One region of the Brevibacillus sp. BD137 genome, then DNA from elsewhere that is predicted to be linked to it. Evidence: riboswitches for the same ligand, from Rfam matches in the RefSeq annotation. Region 1 holds a riboswitch; the other holds the start of a gene.

The links. Region 1 has a riboswitch for lysine ahead of dapD (2,3,4,5-tetrahydropyridine-2,6-dicarboxylate N-acetyltransferase). Riboswitches for the same ligand answer to the same signal wherever they lie in the genome.
Region 2: linked by a shared signal. The riboswitch ahead of ODZ53_RS10210 (amino acid permease) and the one ahead of dapD (2,3,4,5-tetrahydropyridine-2,6-dicarboxylate N-acetyltransferase) in region 1 are both predicted to bind lysine.

Annotation. Positions count from the first base shown of each region.
Region 1 covers NZ_JAOTNO010000001.1:519,958-524,412, forward strand. The annotation lists gene ODZ53_RS02785 (aspartate aminotransferase family protein) at 1-1,024, opposite strand, end outside; gene dapD (2,3,4,5-tetrahydropyridine-2,6-dicarboxylate N-acetyltransferase) at 1,039-1,749, opposite strand; lysine riboswitch at 1,841-2,030, opposite strand; gene ODZ53_RS02795 (flavodoxin) at 2,171-2,611, shown strand; gene ODZ53_RS02800 (GNAT family N-acetyltransferase) at 2,680-3,228, shown strand; gene ODZ53_RS02805 (EcsC family protein) at 3,203-4,057, opposite strand; gene ODZ53_RS02810 (hypothetical protein) at 4,071-4,265, opposite strand; gene ODZ53_RS02815 (hypothetical protein) at 4,329-4,455, opposite strand, start outside.
Region 2 covers NZ_JAOTNO010000004.1:45,450-49,904, forward strand. The annotation lists gene ODZ53_RS10210 (amino acid permease) at 88-1,536, opposite strand; lysine riboswitch at 1,649-1,834, opposite strand; gene ODZ53_RS10215 (DinB family protein) at 1,919-2,413, opposite strand; gene ODZ53_RS10220 (CGNR zinc finger domain-containing protein) at 2,583-3,140, shown strand; gene ODZ53_RS10225 (inositol monophosphatase family protein) at 3,173-3,973, opposite strand; gene ODZ53_RS10230 (alpha/beta fold hydrolase) at 4,152-4,455, shown strand, end outside.

The DNA of each region.
Region 1 (4,455 bases):
AGAGCGGAATTCCAACCATCAAGCCTTTTCCGCGAAGGGATTGCAGTTGATCTGGAAGACGCGTTCGCAACGCTTCCAAGCCCGACCACAGGTACGCAATCACTTCTTCTACATGAGCGATGAAGGCTGGATTAAGCAATTCGTCCAACACGACATTCCCCAGGGCAGCAGACAATGGCGATGGTGCAAATGTCGTTCCGTGATCCCCCGGTTTGAACTGGTTCATCAGCTTTGGACCAGCGATGACACCGCCGAGTGGAAGCCCTCCGCCTATGCCTTTGGCGAATAGGATAAGGTCTGGCGTTACGCCTGCATGCTCATAAGCAAACAGCTTTCCTGTTCTGCCCATTCCTGTCTGGATTTCGTCCATGACAAAGAGCATGCCTTCTTGTTCACAGATGGCAGCTACCTCTCGCAAGAACGCTTCTGTTAGTGGCACGACACCGCCGGAACCCAAGACTGGCTCCATAAGGACAGCAGCGGGTCTTGCCTCCTGGCAAATCGCTCGCAATCCTGCCGTGTCCTCCACATCCAGTTCATAAACAGGAAAAGCTGGCTGAGGAAAGTCTTGATAGACGTGAGCCTGCCTCGTCAGACGTACTGCTCCAAGTGTTCGCCCGTGAAAGCTGTTGCGTAAAACAACGATGCCTTCACGACCTGCTCCCTCGTTTTTCGTCCATTTATGAATCAGCTTGATCGCAGACTCTGTGGCCTCCGCACCAGAGTTGGTGAAGAACACCTTACCGCTGATGCTGTTCGCAACCAAACGCTCCGCTAATCGAATAGCCGGCTTGTTTAAAAATACATTGGAAATATGCAAGAAGCGCTCTCCCTGCTCACGCAGAGCTTGTACAATGCGCGGATGGGAATGCCCCAAAACATTTACCGCGAGTCCAGTAAACAAGTCGAGATAACTCTTCCCGTTCGTATCGTACAAGTAATTTCCTTCGCCTTTCTCTATGGCAATCGGAATTCTTTTATAAGAGGAGACAATATATTGTTCATCGAGCGAACGCCAGTCCATGTGCACTCTCTCCCTTACAGCTGACGTAGCTCCTGCTTGATCTCTGTCTTGGAACGAGTTTTTTCATCGATTTGCTTGATCACACGTGCAGGCGTTCCGGCAACTACTACGTATGGAGGTACATCTTCAATGACGACAGCACCTGCTGCAACAACAGCACCTTTTCCTACGCGTACACCTTCCAGAATGACAGCATTTGCTCCGATGACAACATCATCCTCGACAACAACTGGCTGTGCAGACGGCGGCTCGATAACGCCTGCGATAACCGATCCAGCGCCGATGTGGCAGTTTTTCCCGATGGTTCCACGTCCACCTACTACAACATTCATATCAATCATCGTACCTTCACCGATCACTGCACCGATGTTAATGGAAGCACCCATCATGATGACCGCATTGTTACCGATTGTCACTTGGTCACGGATAATTGCGCCTGGCTCAATACGCGCTTGAATCCCTTTTGTATCCAGCAATGGAATAGCGGAGTTGCGACGATCGCTTTCTACTACATAATCTTCAATTTTGTCTGCGTTAGCAGCGAGCACTGGCTCAATCTCTTTCCACTCACCAAAAACAACACCAGTCGGACCAGTAATGAAGGCTTTGGAGCTCGCACCAAAGTCGATTCCTTCCAGGTTCCCTTTCACATATACCTTCACAGGTGTTTTCTTTTCGCTTTTTTGAATAAACGCGATAATTTCGTTAGCATCCATCATGTTCATTGTTACATCCTCCTCAAAATAACAGCATGGTTAATCAAAAAAAGCAATGAGTGCATTCGCTATCTCATTGCTTTTGATACTACGTAAGCAAATCATAAATAGCGCTCCACAAAAAGATGTAAGGTCCCTTGTGACAGGATGTTCATTTTTCATGAAACACCCCAGCCTGTGCTACGTAGGGGCATAGCATAAGCTTCGGCGCTTTAGCCTTTCTTCCTTCTCCTGCCCCCTGGCAGATTGCGAAAAGGCTTACTCTTCTTCGGCGCACCTCTATTTAGAGTACATTATATTAATTTTATTTAACTCTACCAAAATCAATGAAACGTGGCAAGATGAAAAAAGTTATTGACAACGATTCTCATTTTCATTAATTTTATTTGTGAGAATGATACTCATTATCTAACTGGAGGTTTTACGTTTTATGAGCATTTTGATGGTATACGCGAGCATGACAGGGAATACACAGGAAATTGCTGAAGCAATTGCAGAAGGTATTCGTTCAACTGGTGCTGAGCTGGAGATAAAAGAAGTAATGGACGCGAATGCAAAAGAACTCGAGGCTTACGACGGAATCTTGCTTGGTGCCTACACATGGGGCGATGGCGAACTCCCAGATGAATGCCTGGATTTTTATGAGGAAATGGACGATATTGATCTCAGCGGGAAAAAGGTTGTTGCTTTTGGCTCTTGCGATTCCGCTTACGAGCATGTCGGTGCCGCTGTTGATATTTTGCTGAAAAAGGCGAGCGAGCGCGGCGCAGAAACTCCTCTGGAAGGTTTGAAAATCGAGCTTTCTCCTACAGCAAAAGAAGTGGAAACTTGCAAAGCATTCGGGGTATCGTTTGCTGAATTGCTCGGCTAATCGATGTTTCCCAAATACTCTGGCACATGCTATACTATCAATCCAACTTTTTAAGGAGGATTGATCTCATGTCACTACATACAGACGAGATTCTGTTACGGCCTCTCCACCAACAAGACGCAGCCGAGCTCCTAGAGCTTCGGCTGCGTAATCATGAATTTCTCCAACCATTTGAACCGATCCGCCCCGCTTCATTTCTGACCCTTCCAGCACAGCAAGAACTGATTTCCCAAGCACAGAATGATTTTGAACGTGGTACTGCCTATGCTTTTGGTGTATTCTCCCGGGAATCCGAAAAGATGATGGGACGTGTAGCGTTGTCGAATGTCGCACGCGGCGCATGGCAAAATGCGACGATTGGCTACTTCATGGATCAGGCCTGCAATGGTAAAGGCTATACAACACTAGCTGTAAATCTTGCCCTTCGCTTTGCTCTAACGGATGTTGGGCTACACAGGGTACAAGCGGCTGTCATGCCTCGCAACCAAGCTTCCATTCGTGTCTTGGAAAAAAACCGGTTTCGCCAGGAGGGGCTATCGTTACGCTATTTGCAAATTAACGGTGTATGGGAGGACCATCTCATCTACGCTCTTACTGCTGAGGAGTGGTCTGTGTAATCTCCTTGCTCTTTTCAATCTCGCGCAGCCGCTCCAGGATGCGCCGTTTGCGGTACAGCATCATCCCCGCTTCGGCGACATCCTTTACGGTTGAGCGATTCAAATACGCCCCGAACAAAATACCCGCAATAGGCACCATTTGAAATAACTTTTTCCACCCGAAGTTTTCTGTGTACGTAACCACGACTTCACGCCATCCCTGCAATTGTGCCATTACCTCTCTCTGCGCACTTGGTTCATCAAAGCGGGAGAGCTCAGCAAGTATCGCTTTTTTCCCTACGATGTCTGATGAAGCAAATTGCAAGCATTTGACGACAAACAGCCTCTCCCTCTTCTCTTCCGGTCGATAGCCATAGGCAAGCGCCATCTCTTGTAATACTTTTAGAGATGTCCCCATCAATAGCGGGATATCGATCGCAAGGGTAAAAATCCCCCCGAAGCCAGTCGTCGCACCTTGTACTGTGGCAAAATTCGCACGTGAATCCTTCAGCTCCATTGCGACATCATTCATGGTTGTAAGCGGTACAGTAGCAATCTCCTCCTTGCCAATTACAGAAGTACCGTATCCCTCTAACCGCTTGCCAAACCGTTTGTATATCCCTTCATCCTGCACCAAATAAGTCCCACCTGTCTCGAGAAAGGCTGCCATTTCATCTACGGCTTTTCCCAGCTTCTCCTGAACAAATGCAGGCGTAATCCGATCCAAGAGAACAAAAGGAAGTCTGCCAAGCTTTTCCCAGAACCACAAGTCGTTCTGGTCCTTCTCCCAGTCCTCCACTTCGCGTAAGGCCGTAACCAATGTCTCCCTAGACTCTTTCAACCCCAACAACCTCCCTGCCTGCTCACTCAGATTCTCCTCGCTTCCACTGACATTGGTTGCGCAAGATGGACTTGATATAGTCCTGCAACTCTTCTGGCGTGGCGTGGCAGACGAATTCTTTTATATTTCTTACGATCCCCAGCTTCAAATGTTTCACTTGCTCTCCTTCGATCCGAAAGCCGAACTTTTCCAAGATTACCTTCTGTTCATTTGTCACAGAACTTCCTCCCCTTGTAGTCGAAAACCCCCATGCCAAAATGCAAGGGGGTTTTCCTATCTACTATTTCACTTCAATTGTAAGCGTCAATGTTTCATTACGCTCATTTACATCGTTTTTCTTCGTGTACTTTCTTTTGGAGTTGATAACCGTGCAGGTCTTATTGCTGAGCGTATTCGTTACCTTGATC
Region 2 (4,455 bases), on a different contig from region 1:
CGGCTATTGTGGGGCGGTTTTTAATAGGTTGGCAAACATGAAAAAGGACTCCCGTTTAGATCACGGGAATCCGAAATTTTTCTTCGATTATTTCGTGTGTTCATCCATGCTGAAGTCAACTTGTTCAAGAGGGACGACCTTGGTCTTCTGGCTGATTTTATAAGCGAGCCAAATGAGTAAGAAGAGTGGCAGGCCAATGTAAGAGACCAGGACGCCATACCAGTCAACCGTTCCCCCGATGAATGCGGAGTAGTTTTGCCCAAAAATAACGATACAGCAAATGATGAAGGCAAAAATCGGTCCAAACGGGAACCACTTTGCCCGATAAGGCAATTCGCTTAAGTCTCGGCCCTGAGCGATAAACGCTTTGCGGAAGCGGTAGTGACTAATGGCAATTCCCAGCCAAGCGATGAAGCCTGACATACCGGACGCATTCAAAAGCCATACGTACACTTCGCCATCCCCAAACAGAGAGGACAGAAAAGCAAGGGCGCCGATGAGCGCAGTCAAGATCAAGGCATTGATTGGTACACCGTTACTTGTTACTTTTGCGAACCATTTTGGTGCTTTTCCTTCCTTCGCCAAGTTCCACAGCATGCGTGTAGAGGCGTACATGCCAGAGTTACCAGCAGACAATACAGACGTGAGAATAACCGCGTTCATGACGGATGCAGCAAAAGCGAATCCGGCATTTTCAAATACAATTGTAAACGGACTGATCGCAATATCCGTAAGGTCGCCACTGATCAGATTTGGATTATCGTATGGAACCAACAACCCGATGATCAAAATAGCGAGGATGTAGAAGAGCAGGATGCGCCAAAAAATTTGACGGATGGCCTTCGGAATATTGCGGGCAGGGTCTTCGCTCTCCCCAGCTGCTACACCAACCAGCTCTGTTCCTTGGAAAGAGAATCCGGCAATCATAAAGACACCGAGCAGGGCCATGAAGCCGCCATTGAATGACGCGTCGCCTTTGGTGAAGTTTTGGAAGCCAACTGCTTGACCACCCATAATGCCAAAAATCATCAACACACCGACAATAATAAAGATGATAACCGTTACTACTTTAATCAAGGCGAACCAATATTCAGATTCTCCATAGGCTTTCACAGACAGGAGATTCAAGGCAAACAGCAATCCGAGGAACAAAGCGCTCCATACTATCGCTGGGGTATCCGGGAACCAATATTTCATAATGAGTGCGGAAGCTGACAGCTCAACGGCAATGGTAATCGCCCAGTTGTACCAGTAGTTCCAACCGAGAGCAAAGCCGAGAGATGGATCGACGAACCGTGTGGCATACGTCGAAAACGAACCGGAAACAGGCATAAAAGCCGCCATTTCCCCCAAGCTGGTCATTAAAAAGTAAACCATGATACTAATAGCGAGATAGGCGACTAAAGCTCCACCTGGTCCGGCGGAATGAATCGAGCCTCCACTCGCGAGAAACAATCCCGTCCCAATCGAGCCGCCGATGGCGATCATCGTCAGGTGTCGGGCTTTCAAACCACGTTGCAATTGATTTTGTGACATAAGCTGCTTGCACGACCTTTCTTGAATTTTGAGAAGGAAGGTCGGAAATTAAAAAACCGCCATAGCCAAAAAATGGCATAGGGCGGTATCATCCAATCCCCACCAAGCCTTCACTGAAGATAGCTCACCACGTTTGCTTGGCATGCAAACGTGACAGTTCTGCCCCTTTCGAGTACAGCCCCAACCCAATCGCACAGAGACGCGATATGAGCTTCGGCGGATTTTCCTTACCTGGAGTCATTGATTTTCTCTGAATCTCGTACAGGATGATATAAAAGCCGCGACCTCTATCCTCACCGTGAAAGATGAGGATAACATGTATGAAATTATGTGATTCATCAAATATAAAGGATTGTTCGGGATTAATCAATGTGAAATTTTGTTATTCGAATGAGCGTCTGGCAGGCCAAGAGCCTTGCAGCTTGCGAACTTGGACGATTTGTCCCGTATGAAACGCATCATGCAAGACAAGACTCATTACGTTTTGGTAAATGGGTGTATAGGTAGCCATCTGGTTTAACTCTTCATCCGTCAGCAAGGAAAGCTGTTCATGAATGTGGCGGTGGACGCTTTCCATTCGCAAGAGGGTAGCTTGCCAAGCGTCTTCGTCAGCGGGACCGCCGGATGGGGTGAAGGTATCATCGTTCGTCTCCGCGGAGCCAGGGAATTCGGTGCCCAAAAGACGATGCAACAGGCGTTCTTTGTAATAAAGAAGGTGGCTGACGTTTTCCCAGATGGTGTTGGCTGCTTCTCCCACAGGGCGCCAGCTAGCCTCCGCTGCTGATATCCCGGAAAGCACTTCTTTTAGGGGTGGATACCAGTCTTCCTTGTCATACGCACATTCCCATCCGTGCAAAAGCAATTCCTTCCGATTCATACGCTTCCTCCTCGTCTGTGAAACAGATTGATGAAACGCTATAATAGCAATAAGAAATGAGGGTGTAACTAGTTAATTGAGTTACGGTAGTTACGAATAAAGATTACCATATCCTGTATGGTCATACAAGAGAGAAAAATGAAGGGTTTCGTCAGGGAGAGTGGATGACATGGACTGGCTTTGTATCGATTTTTTAAATAGTGATTGGCGGGATTGGCGCGGTTCTGGTCGTTGGGAAAATCGCCTAGAGAACCAGGAATGGCTGTCATCCTTTTTGCAAACATACAACCTAACCGCTCCGCTGCCGATGAATGAGGCGTATGCCGCGTCTCTTTTGCAATTGCGGGAGCGTTTGAGACGTATGCTGGAAGCCGTTGTCCGTGGAGACCGATTCCAAGAGGAGGACCTTGCGGAATTGAACAAAGTGTTGGCTCTCGCCCCTTTTCATACACAGGTGTTGTATGTAGATGAGGAGGGCGGCTACAGGCAAAAGCAATCCAGTCAAGCAGAGGGCTGGCCCCTCGTCATGGCACAAATTGCGGCTTCTTTCGCCGAGCTGCTTGCCCCGCAGCATCTGGAGCGAATCAAAATATGTGACAACGAGGATTGCCGCTGGGTGTTTTATGATGAAAGCCGCAACCGGGTGCGCCGCTGGTGCGATGACAAAATGTGCGGAAACCTGATGAAGGTACGCCGTTTTCGTGAGCGGAAAAAGGAGAAAGGGTGATGCCGCATAGGCTCACCCTTTTTATCTGTTCGTTATGAAGCTGGGGTCAATTGGATCAGCTGAGGGTAGATGGTCGAGCCTGCTGCTACGACGCCTGTGCTTTTCCAGCAAAAATCGTTCCCCTGTGTATCCGTAATTTTGCCTCCGGCTTCCTGGACCAAAAGAGCACCAGCCAGCCAATCATACACCCCTTCACCGTATTCCCAGTAACCGTCGAGTCGTCCGCACGCCACATAGGCCAGATGGAGTGATACCGCGCCTTGCATGCGGATGGCAAAAGCTTCTGGCATCACTCGCGTCAAGGAATTTGCTGTATACTTTCCGACCAAGAGGTTCATCGGCTCGGAGGAAGCAAAGAGCGTCCCTAGAATGCACTCACTCAGCAGCGATTTGGATGAGATACTAATTTTTTGTCCGTTTAAAAAAGCTCCACGCCCGTCAATTGCTGTAAACAGTTCATCACGGCATGGATCATAGACAAAAGAAACAACCGTGCGTCCTCCGTCAATCAGGCAGAGGGAAGTAGCCCACATCGGCATTTTTTGTAGAAAGTGAACGGCTCCATCGATTGCATCTATCACCCAATAAGGACTTGTGAATTCAGGCTTTTCCTGTGCACCCAGATCGAATTCGGCGTCAGAGAATTGATAGGTGGGGAACCGCTCGGATAATGAGCGCTTTAATCGAGCTTCAACCACGGGATTCACCTCTTCAAAGCGTTTAGCCATTGCTTCCTTGCTGTGGCAGGGCGCACCTTTTTCAAATTCCACTAGCAGCTCCATTCCAGCACTTCTTACCAGTTCCTCGCAAAATCGCACATCTTGTATATTCATGACATCTTCCATCCCTTCTCTTTCTGGTGAAAATTGAGTAGTGTGCTTGAATACTACTATGTAAAAATCAGTTCGTCAACACCACGAAATGTCGAGATTTACAATTTATGCACATGTGCAGCGTGTTTGAGACATAATAAGTAGCATCATACATAGGGGCGGAAACGAGGTGGGTAGGATGAGTCAAGCGCGTAAAAAATGGTTCCAGGCACTCGTATTGGTGACACTTGCAGCGATTTGTCTGGCTATATGGTATTTGCAGCCATATCAGCCCGATCAGGCAGCACTAACGGCTATGCAAGGCGGTGAAGGGATAACGGTCATGGATACGAATGACTGGATTATCTTCCAAGGTGGGGAGTCACGCGAACCGGGACTCATCTTATATCCGGGAGCACTCGTCAAACCGGAGAGCTATGCACCGATTGCCCGTTCCTTGGCAGGCTCCGGCTACCATGTTTTTCTCGCACGAATGCCGCTGA